Linked DNA regions of Mesorhizobium opportunistum WSM2075. Each later gene encodes a partner of the first gene's protein in a complex. Links are inferred from orthologs where the notes say so. Each region holds a gene or a part of one and is shown on either strand. Other genes may lie near its edges.

Region 1 (8,147 bases):
TCGATCGAGAGGAAGCCGAGCGAATCGACGCGGATGAATTCGGCCATCTCCTCCACCGACATGCGCGATGCCAGGAGCTTCGACTTCTCCGGCGTGTCGACACCGTAGAAGCAGGAGGCGCTGGTCGGCGGCGAGGCGATGCGCATGTGCACTTCCTTGGCGCCGGCATCGCGCACCATCTGCACGATCTTCTGGCTGGTGGTGCCGCGCACGATGCTGTCGTCGACCAGCACCACGCGCTTGCCCTCGATCATGCGGCGGTTGGCGTTGTGCTTCAGCTTGACGCCCATGTGGCGGATCGAATCGCCGGGCTGGATGAAGGTGCGGCCGACATAGTGGTTGCGGATGATACCGAGCTCGAAGGGGATGCCGGCCGCCTGGCTGAAGCCGATCGCCGCCGGCGTGCCCGAATCCGGCACCGGCACGACGATGTCGGCGTCGACCGGATTTTCCTGCGCCAGTTCGGCGCCGATGCGCTTGCGCACCTCATAGACGTTGCGGCCTTCGACCGAGGAATCCGGCCGAGCGAAATAGACATATTCGAAGATGCAGAAGCGGGTCTTCTGCGGCTCGAACGGGAACAGGCTTTCGATGCCCTTGGAGGTGACGACGACCATCTCGCCCGGCTTCAGGTCGCGCACGAAACGCGCGCCGATAATGTCGAGCGCGCAGGTCTCGGAGGCCAGGATCCAGGCACCGTCGAGATCGCCGAGCACCAATGGCCTGATGCCGAGCGGGTCGCGGCAGCCGATCATCTTCTTGGCGGTCATCGCCACCAGCGAAAAGGCGCCCTCGACCTGCCGCACCGCATCGATGAAGCGCGAGTTGAGGTCGCGCTCCTTGCTGGTCGCAACCAGATGCAGGAGCGTTTCGGTGTCGGAGGTGGAGGAGAAGATCGCGCCCTGTTTCTGCAGCGCGCGCTGCACCGTCATGGCGTTGGTCAAATTGCCGTTGTGGGCGACCGCGAAACCGCCATCGGCGAGTTCGGCAAAGAAGGGCTGAATGTTGCGCATGCCGGCGCCGCCGGTTGTGGCGTAGCGCGTATGGCCGATGGCGCGGTTGCCTTGCAGGCTGTCGATGACGCGCTGTTTGGTGAAAGTGTCGCCGATCAGGCCCACATGGCGTTCGACATGGAACTGGGTGCCGTCGTAGGAAACGATGCCGGCCGCTTCCTGGCCGCGGTGCTGCAGCGCATGCAGGCCGAGCGTGACAATGGCCGCTGCGTCCTGCCGGCCGAAAATGCCGAACACACCGCACTCGTCATGGAAATGGTCGTCGGCCTCGGCGGAAAGCACGTCGTCTGCGTCTGCCATCTTAAGCTCCGCTAAAATCGCCATATAGAGCGGGTTCGCGTCGAAAGCAACGCGCGCCGTGCAGTCGTTCACACCATCGTCGGTCCTGACGCCTCTTTCGGGCGTCAGTTTGCAGGCGCTGCCGGTGCCGGCTTGGCCGTGTTGTCGGCAGGAGCGGCGTCGTTGTCGTCGGGCGCTGGCGCATTGGCGTCGTCGCCGCCGGCAGGCGCGTCCGCCGCAGGTGCATCCGGTGCTGCCGGCGTCTCGGCGGCCGGCTGATTCGGATTCAGCTTCTTGAGGATGGCGTTTTCCGGATCCTCCGGCAGCAGGCTCTCGAGCTTGGCGCCGATCTGCTCCAGCAGCGGCCGCGACTTGGCTTCCGTCACCCAGGCCGGTGCCTTGGCGCCGGCCAGCCAGTTGAAGAACAGCAAGGCGACAGCGACGACCAGTATGCCGCGCGCAGCGCCGTACAGGAAACCGAGCGTGCGGTCGAGCGCGCCGATCCGGGAATCGATGATCCAGTCGGCGAGCTTCATGGTGATGACCGAAACGACGATCAGCGCGATGACGAAGACGACGCCGGCGGAGGCCGCCATGGCGATCTTCTCATTGTCGATGTAGGGCTTCAGATAGGGCAGGACCGGCTTGTAGAAGAAGAAAGCCGCCGCGGCCGCCGCCGCCCACGATACGACCGAAAGGACCTCGCGCGAAAAGCCGCGAACCATGGCGAGCATCGCCGAGACCAGGGTGAAGCCGACGAGAATTCCGTCAAGCAGCGTAATCGGCATGTCTTTCGCCCCACTCCGATCTCTTTTTCACGGCTCGACGAGCCGCGTTATTCTTCGTCGTCCACACGGCTTCGGCGTGAGCCGGCTATGCGTGCCACGAGGTCGGCAAGCTCGGTGGGCTGGAAAGCGCCGGCCCCGATCCCCCCTGCAAGTTCCTCGCTGCCCAAGGGCAGAACCGCGCTACCAAAACCCAGCTTTTCGGCTTCCTTGAGGCGCTGCTGCGCATGCGCAACCGGCCTCACTGCGCCCGAAAGGCTGATTTCGCCGAAATAGACGCAATCCGCGGGAAGGGCAAGACCGGTGAGTGAGGAAACCAGTGCGGCGGCGACCGCGAGATCGGCGGCTGGCTCGCTGATGCGGTAGCCGCCGGCGACGTTGAGATAGACGTCATGGGTGCCGAAGCGCACGCCGCAATGGGCTTCCAGCACTGCCAGGATCATCGACAGCCGCGCGCCATCCCAGCCGACCACCGCCCGGCGCGGCGTGCCGAGCGAGGAGGGCGCGACAAGCGCCTGGATCTCGACCAGGACCGGCCTGGTGCCTTCCATGCCGGCGAAAACGGCAGCCCCCGGGGATTTCGCATGCCGTTCGCCCAAGAACAGCTCCGACGGGTTGGCGACCTCGCGCAAGCCCTTGTCCGACATTTCGAAGACGCCGATCTCGTCGGTCGGTCCAAAGCGGTTCTTCACCGTGCGCAGGATGCGGTAGTGGTGGCCGCCTTCGCCCTCGAAATAGAGCACGCCATCGACCATATGCTCGACGACGCGCGGGCCGGCGATCTGGCCTTCCTTGGTGACATGGCCGACAAGGACGATCGCCGCACCCGTCGATTTCGCATAGCGGATCATCGCCTGGGCGGAAGCGCGCACCTGGGTAACGGTGCCAGGCGCGGAATCGGCAAGATCGGTCCATAGTGTCTGGATCGAATCGAGAATGACCAGATCCGGCCGCTTGCCGTCGGCGATCGTGGCGAGAATGTCCTCGACATTGGTTTCGGCGGCCAACTCCACCGCGGTGTCGGCAACACCCAACCGCTGCGCTCGCAGCCTGATCTGGGCGACGGCCTCCTCGCCCGAGACATAGACGATGCGGTGGCCCCGGGACGCAAGTGCCGCGGCAGCCTGGGTAAGAAGCGTCGATTTGCCGATGCCGGGATCGCCGCCGACCAGCAGCGCCGAGCCGCGCACGAAACCGCCGCCGGTGGCGCGATCGAGTTCGCCGATGCCCGACACGATGCGCGGCGCATCCTCGATGTCGCCGGAAAGTGTGGTCAGCACCACCGCACGGCCCTTGCGGGCATTGCGCGTGTTGGCCGGGCCGGAGCCGATGCCGCCGGAGGTGCCTTCCTCGACCAGCGTGTTCCACTCCCCGCAGGCGTCGCATTTGCCGGCCCAGCGCTGATGCACCGAGCCGCAATTCTGGCAGATGAACTGGACGCGGGATTTAGCCATGGAGTCGCGCCGGGTCGGTAGAAAGTGCAAACCATAGACAGGCCGGCAGGACAGAGGGGGGCGGGACGGAACGAGGCCTGTCTCAAGAGGTCACTCGAACCTCTCCGCGATATGATGTTCCTCAGCCAGATCGGAGAAGCGGGTGAACTCACCGTGGAACGCAAGGGTGACAGAGCCTGTCGGGCCGTGGCGCTGCTTGGCCACGATCACCTCGGCCTTGCCGCGCATCTCGTTCATCTCGTTTTCCCACTTGACGTATTCCTCCGTGCCGAGCTTCGGCTCGCGGTTCTTGAGGTAATACTCCTCGCGATAGACGAAAATCACGACGTCGGCGTCCTGCTCGATCGAACCGGATTCACGCAAGTCGGAAAGTTGCGGGCGCTTGTCGTCACGGCTTTCGACCTGGCGCGAGAGCTGCGAAAGCGCGATGATCGGCACGGCCAGTTCCTTGGCCAGTGCCTTCAGGCCGGTGGTGATCTCGGTGATTTCCTGCACGCGGTTCTGCGAAGACTTGGCGCTCGAACCCTGCATCAGCTGGATATAGTCGATGACGATCAGGTCGAGGCCGCGCTGGCGTTTCAGCCGCCGGGCACGGGCCGAGAGCTGGGCGATCGAGATACCGCCGGTCTGGTCGATGAACAGCGGGATCTTCTGCATGGTCTGCGAACAGGCGACCAGCTTCTCGAAGTCCATTTCGGTGATTTCACCGCGGCGGATCTTCGAGGAGGAGATTTCCGTCTGTTCGGAAATGATGCGGGTGGCGAGCTGTTCGGACGACATTTCGAGCGAGAAGAAGCCGACGACGCCGCCATTGGCCGCCTTGAACGAGCCATCGGCCTGCTGAGCCGGCTCATACATCTCGGCGATGTTGAAGGCGATGTTGGTCGCGAGCGACGTCTTGCCCATGCCTGGACGGCCGGCGATGATGATCAGATCGGACGCCTGCAGGCCGCCCATGCGGCGGTCGAGATCGCGCATGCCGGTGGCAAGGCCCGACAGATGGCCGTCGCGCATATAGGCGGCGTTGGCCATGTCGACCGCGGTCTTGACCGCGTCGGTGAAGCTCTCGAAGCCGCCATCGTAGCGTCCGGTTTCGGCCAGTTCGAAAAGGCGGCGCTCGGCATCCTCGATCTGCTCGGATGGCGACATGTCGACCGGCGCGTCATAGGCGATGTTGACCATGTCCTCGCCGACGGTGATCAACGCCCGGCGCGTGGCCAGATCGTAGATGGCGCGGCCATAGTCCGTGGCGTTGACGACGGTGACGGCCTCGACCGCCAGCCGCACGACATATTGCGCCACCGTCATGTCGCCGACCTTCTCGTCGGCCGGCAGGAAGGTCTTCAAGGTGATCGGCGTCGCCACCTTGCCCATGCGGATGAGCTCGGCCGCGACATCGAAGATCTTGCGGTGCAGGGGTTCGTAGAAATGGCCGGACTTCAGGAAGTCGGAGACACGATAGAAGGCATCGTTGTTGACGAGGATCGCACCAAGCAGCGCCTGCTCGGCCTCGATGTTGTTGGGCGATTCGCGATAGAGCGGTTGCTCCGCCACGCCGAATTTTCGTGCTGCCTCTGCCATGATATCCCCGATGTCGATCCCGGCTTCTCGATATCAGAACGAGACGAATCGATGCTGACCTTTCTGCATCATCGCATGACCAACCAGCCTTGATGCCCGTTGTTCACAGGCTCGGCGAACCGTCCACAGGAGAGTGCTTCCAAGCCCCGATTCCGATTGACTCGGAAAGGCGCAAGTCCCTACCCGAGTCTTTGGAACAGATCAAGAACAATCTTGGCGATCAGGCGCTTCCTTCGTCCAGCGTATCGCCCCAGTCCAGGCGCCGTGCCGCCTTGAACAGATCACCGTCGCGTTTGGTCAGCAATTTTTCGCCGGCGCTGCCGTCCGTTCCGCAAAGCTTGAGCAGAACCTTGCCTGAGCCGGACTTTGGCGGTGCGAGCACCCGCGCGGCATGCGCGGCGGCCGGTTGGCGCGAGGCGGCGACAAAAATGAACTTCTCGTCTTCCCACGGCACTTCCGCCTCCTTGGCCAGCCGGTGCAGGCGCGAGCGGGCGACGCGGCGGGAAAAGTGGCACCAGTCGGGCGGGGCGAGCGGGCAAGGCGCCTCATGCGGACAAGGCGCCAGCAGATGCGCGCCCGCCGCGATCAACCGCGCGCGCACCGCCAGGATTCGCTGCCAGCCGGCAGGCGTGCCCGGCTCGACAACGAGCAGCGTGTCGGCCGTGAGGTGCCAAAGCCGGTCGACAAGCTTCGGCAGGGATGCCGGAATGATCTCGTCCAGCACATAGGTACACGTCACCAGCTCGGCCGGCTCGAGATCGGCGAGGTCGATGGTGGCGTCGCCGGCCAGCCATTGGGTCCGGGCAGCGACTGCGCCGGCGGCGAGCGTCTCGCCGACCTTGCGTGCCGCCGCACTGGCTTCGAGGAGCACCGCCTGTTCGAGGTCGGGCCAGAGGTCCATCGTGGCCCAAAGCACCGTACCAGGCCCGGCTCCGATATCGAGCAGGCTTTTCGGGGTGAAATCCGGCCGGGCTTCATTCAGCACACCAAGACTGGCGCGGACCGCGGCATAGGTCGCTGGCAGCCGCGTCGCGAGATAAGCGTGCACGGCCAAATCCTGCGCCATGTGCAGGCGGCCATCGCGCAACTCGGCACGGTAGCGGTCTGAAAGCGTTTTCGCCGCTTGCTTCAGGGTCGCCAGCGGAACGTTTTCAAGCAGGCGCTCGACCCCTTGGCGAAGTGGCGCTGGCAATTCCATGGTCAGGCTCCGCGCGGTGCGAGCAGGATGACAGAGGCTCCGGCCATGCAGAGGACCGCGCCGGCAAGATCCCAGCGGTCGGGCCGCACGCCTTCCACCAGCCACAGCCAGGCGAGCGACGCCGTGATGTAGATGCCGCCATAGGCGGCATAGGCACGGCCCGCCGCATTGATGTCGACCAGTGCCAGGAGCCAGGCGAACAGGACAAGCGAGACGAAGCCCGGCGCCAGCCAGAGCGGCGACCTTTCCAGCCGCCACCATGCCCATACCGAAAAGCAGCCGGCGATCTCGGCCAGGGCCGCGGCAACATAAAGGAGATAGCTCATGAAAAAGGCCTCGCGACGATCACGAGGCCTTTTTCAGGGCAGGGGCGTGCGAAGGCAAGCGCCAACAGCGAAAGCGTACGAACGTTCCCGTTTCTATTCCGCCACCTTGCGGCGACGGGCAGGCTTGGCGGGCTTCTCGACGGGAGCCGCCTCGCGGCGGCCCAGGTCGCGCATTTCCAGCGCCTTTTCGCATTTGGCCATATAGTCGCGGGTCATCGGCAGCGTGTCGTTCTTCTTGGTGATCTGGAACTGGAAGATGACCAGGTCCTGCCAGCGGAAGGCGGCTTCCGAGGCGGCCAGATAGAATTCCCACATGCGGCAGAAGCGTTCGTCGTAGATCGCCTTGGCCTTGTCGCGGTTGGCGGCGAAGCGCTGGCCCCAGTGCTTCAGCGTATCGGCATAGTGGAGCCGCAGGATCTCGACGTCGGTGACCACGAGGCCGGATTTCTCGATCGCCGGCAGCACCTCCGACATTGCCGGGATGTAGCCGCCCGGGAAAATGTACTTGCGGATGAAGGCGCTGGTCGCCCACGGCACACCGGAACGGCCGATCGTGTGCAGCAGCATGACGCCATCGGGCTTCAACAGTGTCGCGGACTTGTCGAAGAAGGTGCGGTAGTGGTTGACGCCGACATGTTCGAACATGCCGACCGAAACGATGCGGTCGAAACGCTCGTTGAGCTCGCGGTAATCCTTCAGCTCGAAATGGACGTGGTTTTCCAGCCCCTGCGCGTGCGCCCGGTCGGTGGCCACGCCATGCTGTTCGGTCGACAGCGTCACGCCCTGCACGTCGACGTCGAAAGCCTTGGCGAGATAGAGCCCAAGCCCGCCCCAGCCGGAGCCGATGTCGAGCACCGTCTGGCCGGCCTTCAGCCTGAGCTTGGCGGCGATGTGGCGCTTCTTGGCGGCCTGCGCCTCGTCCAGCGTCATGTCCGGCTGTTCGAAATAGGCGCAGGAATACTGCATGTCCTCGTCGAGGAAGAGCCGGTAGAGATCGCCTGACAGATCATAGTGCCGCTGCACGTTGCGGCGCGAGCGCGAGGCGGTGTTGATCTGCTGCAGGCGGCGGAAGGCGTGGCGCAGGCCCTCGATGGCTTTCGACCAGGTCGCGTCGATGCCGCCGCTGCCCATGTTCTGGAAGGCAATTCGCATCACACCGAGCACGCCGCCGTCGAGAATGTCGAGTTCGCCATCCATGTAGGATTCAGGCACCGCCAGCATCGGATCGAACGTGATGGCGCGTTCGGCATGTCGGGTCTTGATGTGCAGGTGCACCGGCTCGCCGCTGCCGTCGCCGAACACGAATGTCGTGCCCTTCGGTCCGGTCACTTTGAGACTGCCGGTGCGAACCAGGCGATCGAGAACGCGCTTCAAGAGAATATTCATGACCTAATGTCCCCAGGGTGCCTTACGCATGGCCCGAAAACCGCAATCGACTTTCGGACTGGATCATGCGCCGAACTCTAATTCCACACGTCCTTTGCGCGTCCAAAGGACGCGCGACGATCTAG
Region 2 (3,758 bases), 2.8 Mb from region 1 along the record:
GACAGCATCATCGGAAAGGTCGAGCAGAGGGCCATCGGTGGCGCCTTCGCGTTCGGTCTCGACCTCTTCCTTTTCCTTAGTCGCCATAGTTTTTATCTTCTCCTAGCGGCCGGACATCGGGGCCGCGTAAGCTGTCGGACCAGTCAAATCGGATACGCTCGTTTTTCTAAACGTGCTTCACCGGGCCACGAACCGCATCAACTCTATTGTTTGGTGCATGCCGTTGTCCCAAAACCGGTTTCCTCTCTTGGGCGACCACTCTTGGGCGACATGCATTAAGTCCAGATTAACCCTGATATCTGTGGCAGGCGGCCTGCCTGTCCAGTGACCAGTACCCCACATCGCTGCATTCCCGTCGATGCGGGTGCGGGTTAACGTTTCGAATCGTCCTGATTCCGCCATTCTGTCCGAAGGTCAAGCGCCTGTCGCATGATTCGCATGAAAAAAGCGAATCAATTACCCGACTTAGCGCGCCCCGCCCCCTAAGGAGGCATGGCCGCGCTCTCATTCCTGCACTCAGCTGCACTTAGGCTCGCCCGGCCCTGCCCGACGAGACGCCGAATCCTTCGATCAGCGCTTCCGTCGCTTGTACATCCCTGAATTGCGCCTGAATTTCGATCAGATGGCGGAAGTTTTCGTCCGAGGGATCCGCTTCGAGCGCCGCCTCCGCCTGTTTCAACTCCTTATGTAAGGTGCGCGCGCTGCGCTGCAAGTGCAACGCCTGGTTCAGAGCGTCGCGGGCATCATCGAGTGCGGCTGTCTCCAGCGCCGGCCATTGCCGCGCCCGCCGGATCAGGCCGACGGCACGCTCCCATATCTCGGCGCAGCCGGCACGCTCGATCGTCGCCACCACGGCATGGCGGTCATTGGCCATGTCGTGCGCCATGGCGTCGAGGATGGCACCATGCAGCCGCTGCAGATCGGCATTGGCAAGGTCGAGGAACTCGACATGGGCGAAATTCTCGTCGATCAGCGGCGGATGGTTGACCAGCGCGACGATGATCGTCGCCTCGCGCACCGACATCCCCTCGCCGCGCTTGACCAGCGCCGACTGGCCGAGGCTTTCGGTGATTGCCATGCGGCCGCTGCCAGCCTTGGCGAACTGCCCGCCGGGTGCGGCCGCCTTGCCCTGCCCGGGTTTCCAGTCCTGACGGCTTTGTCGGGCACCGCGCTGGGAGCCGAAGAAACTCAGCACCCGCTCGCGCATCTCTTGGCTGTAGTGATAGCGCAGGCTTTCGTCGCGGATGCGGCTGGTCAGTTCGCGCAGCGTCTTCTCGAGTTCGGCCCGCCGCTCCGGCGTGTCGAAGACGCCGCCCGCCGTCTCGCGCATCCACAACAGGTCGACCAGCGGCCGCGCGTCGGCCAGTATCGCGCGGAATGCATCCGGCCCTTCGGCCTTGACCAGGTCGTCGGGATCCTTGCCCTCCGGCAGCAGAGCGAAGCGCGCCGAGCGACCGGCCTGCACCGATGGCAGCGCGAGATCGGCGGCCCGCCATGCGGCCTTCAGCCCGGCCTTGTCGCCGTCGAAGCACAGCATCGGTTCCGGCGCCATGCGCCACAGAAGTTCGAGCTGGTTTTCGGTGAGCGCGGTGCCGAGCGGCGCCACGACATTCTCGAAGCCGGCCTGCGCCAGCGCGATCACGTCCATATAGCCTTCGACGGCGATGACCGTGCCGCCTTTGGCGAGCGCCCCCTTTGCCATCGCTTGGCGGGCGCGGGCGAAATTGTAGAGCACATTGCCCTTGTGGAAGAGCTCGGTGTCTGGCGAGTTCATGTATTTGGCCACCGCGTCGGCGGCGAGCGCGCGGCCGCCGAAGGCGATGATCTTGCCGCGCGAATCCGGGATCGGGAACATGATGCGGTCGCGGAACCAGTCATAGGAGACCGGGATATCGTCGCCGTGGCGGACCAGCCCGCAGGCCTCGATGTCCGCCTTCGGCACGCCTTTTGCGGCGAGATGCTCCTTCAGCGCATTGCGGCTGTCAGGGGCGAAGCCGAGCCGGAACGAATGTTGCGTCGCCGGCGTCAGCCCACGGTCGCGCAGATAGGCGCGGGCTTTTGCGCCTTCCGGTCCCTGCAGCCGCTCCTGGAAGAAAGCTGTCGCCATCTCCATGACGTCGGTCAGGCTGGCGCGTTCCTTCTCACGCTGTTCTTCCCGTTCGTCGCGGACCGGCATCGGCACGCCGGCCATGTCGGCGATCTTCTCGACCGCTTCGGGAAAGCTCAGTCCCTCGAGTTCGGTGAGGAACTTGAAATGGTCGCCCGAGACCGAGCAGCCGAAACAGTGGTAGCGCCCCTTCTTGTCCTCGCAGTGGAAGGATGGGCTCTTCTCGCCATGGAACGGGCAGCAGGCCCAATAGTCGCCGCGCGACGTATTGGTTTTCTTGCGGTCCCACGCGACGCGCTGGCCGATGACCTGTGAAATCGGCACGCGGTCGCGGATCTCGTCGAGAAAGGCGGGCGGAAAGCGCATTTAGGGAACTCGTTTCGCCACCATATAATCATGCCGGCGAAATCCGACGACCCCCAATACGGGCCATACCCGGTTTCCACAGGGCAAAAAGAAAGGCGGCCGTTGCGGGCCGCCTTCCTTCAAGTCCAGCGCTGGGTGCTTTAGTGTGCGGCGAGCGCGCCGAAGATGACGCCGGAGAGGATGCCGACCAGCACATAGTCGTTGCCGGCGCGGATCCATTCCTGGCCGGGACCCGGGCGGCGCAGGCCGTAGCGGCCGTAGTCGCGAACCGGCTGGTGCTGCCTCCAGCCGGAATATCGCTGGCCATTGCGCCAGTTGTTCCGCTTCACGATGACTTTCTTCTGAAAGACGCGCTTCTGGATGACGCGCTTCTTGACATCCCGGTGAGTCGGCTTCTGCCAGTCGACCTTGGTGTAATTCGACTGCGGCGCGACCGGTGCGTTGATCGGCGCGGCTTGGCCGGTGAGCGAGGTGGCGGCCAACATCGAGAAAGCAAGCGCGGAAAGGACAATGCGTTTCATGGGAAGTCTCCTTGGGTTGTCGATGTCCCGAGGAGTAGCGGTCAATGGATGAACTGAAACTGAACACCAGCATTACAATTATGTAATGAATTCGCTAGTTTAGAACGATGAGTTGAACAGCCCCGCAAAGACAGGCACCGAAAGCGCGGCGGAGCTGGCCGAACTGCCGTCCCGCCCGTGGGCCCGGAAATGCAACCAATTTCACCTCCGTCCATTTTCCGACACGGCCCGTCGCGCCCCCGTAGGCCCTTGAAATCGACAAAATTTTATTATCCGGCTAAAATATTCCAGCTATTATCCCTGCTATCATCAGTGACTGCCATGACCATGATTCGTACCCCAGCTTTCCGCCCTGCCCATCGTGCTGTCCGCATCGCGGCCCGTTCCTGCGTGCAGGTGCCACGATGAGCGGTTCCGTCGTCCTTCTGCATCTGGCCGGCGCCGTGGCGCTGATGCTGTTTGCCACCCGCATGGTCAAGACCGGCGTCGAACGCGCCTATGGCGATGTGCTGCGCCACAAATTGCGCGCCACCATGCGCAATCCGATCATGGCGGTGCTGGCCGGCACTGGCCTTGCGATCGCCTTGCAAAGCTCGACCGCGGTCACCCTGCTGGTCGGTTCCTTTGCTGGTTCCGGCATCGTCTCGGGTGCCGCGGGCCAATTGGCGGTGCGCGGCGCCGAGATCGGCTCTGCGCTCGTGGTCAAGCTCTTGACCTTCGATCTGACGCTGCTGGTGCCACTCTGCCTGATCACCGGCACGGTG

The links.
Region 2: the proteins of MESOP_RS25960 (region 1) and dnaG are in contact, whole or in part, in a crystal structure (PDB 2R6A), measured with the Geobacillus stearothermophilus proteins. The link is inferred for Mesorhizobium opportunistum WSM2075 from one-to-one orthologs. Residues at the interface, in WP_033016901.1 of Geobacillus stearothermophilus: Ser13, Glu15, Ala16, Gln18, Glu91, Leu92, Asp94, Ala95, Val96, Pro97, Thr98, Ala99, Ala100, Asn101, Tyr104, Tyr105, Ile108; in WP_049624496.1 of Geobacillus stearothermophilus: Lys456, Leu457, Leu458, Pro459, Ala460, Asn463, Ala464, Leu467, Leu535, Leu536, Ile537, Ala538, Gln544, Glu545, Asp548, Tyr549, His552.

Annotation. Positions count from the first base shown.
Region 1 is NC_015675.1:5,356,280-5,364,426, reverse strand. Bases 2,868-5,837 are described here. They hold MESOP_RS25960 (replicative DNA helicase), read right to left. Parts: upstream 5,113-5,837; coding sequence 3,622-5,112; downstream 2,868-3,621. Other genes in these bases: MESOP_RS25955 (small ribosomal subunit Rsm22 family protein), read right to left, coding at 5,333-5,837; radA (DNA repair protein RadA), read right to left, coding at 2,868-3,531. Outside these bases: purF (amidophosphoribosyltransferase), read right to left, coding at 1-1,313; MESOP_RS25970 (CvpA family protein), read right to left, coding at 1,418-2,080; more of radA, read right to left, coding at 2,128-2,867; more of MESOP_RS25955, read right to left, coding at 5,838-6,310; MESOP_RS25950 (YnfA family protein), read right to left, coding at 6,313-6,636; MESOP_RS25945 (cyclopropane fatty acid synthase), read right to left, coding at 6,730-8,022. UniProt on the Escherichia coli protein: The main replicative DNA helicase, it participates in initiation and elongation during chromosome replication. Travels ahead of the DNA replisome, separating dsDNA into templates for DNA synthesis.
Region 2 is NC_015675.1:2,535,989-2,539,746, reverse strand. The notes cover bases 1-2,885. They hold dnaG (DNA primase), read right to left. Parts: upstream 2,474-2,885; coding sequence 527-2,473; downstream 1-526. Other genes in these bases: MESOP_RS12195 (RcnB family protein), read right to left, coding at 2,614-2,885; rpoD (RNA polymerase sigma factor RpoD), read right to left, coding at 1-87. In the rest of the region: more of MESOP_RS12195, read right to left, coding at 2,886-2,994; MESOP_RS12190 (Na/Pi cotransporter family protein), read left to right, coding at 3,399-3,758. UniProt on the Escherichia coli protein: RNA polymerase that catalyzes the synthesis of short RNA molecules used as primers for DNA polymerase during DNA replication.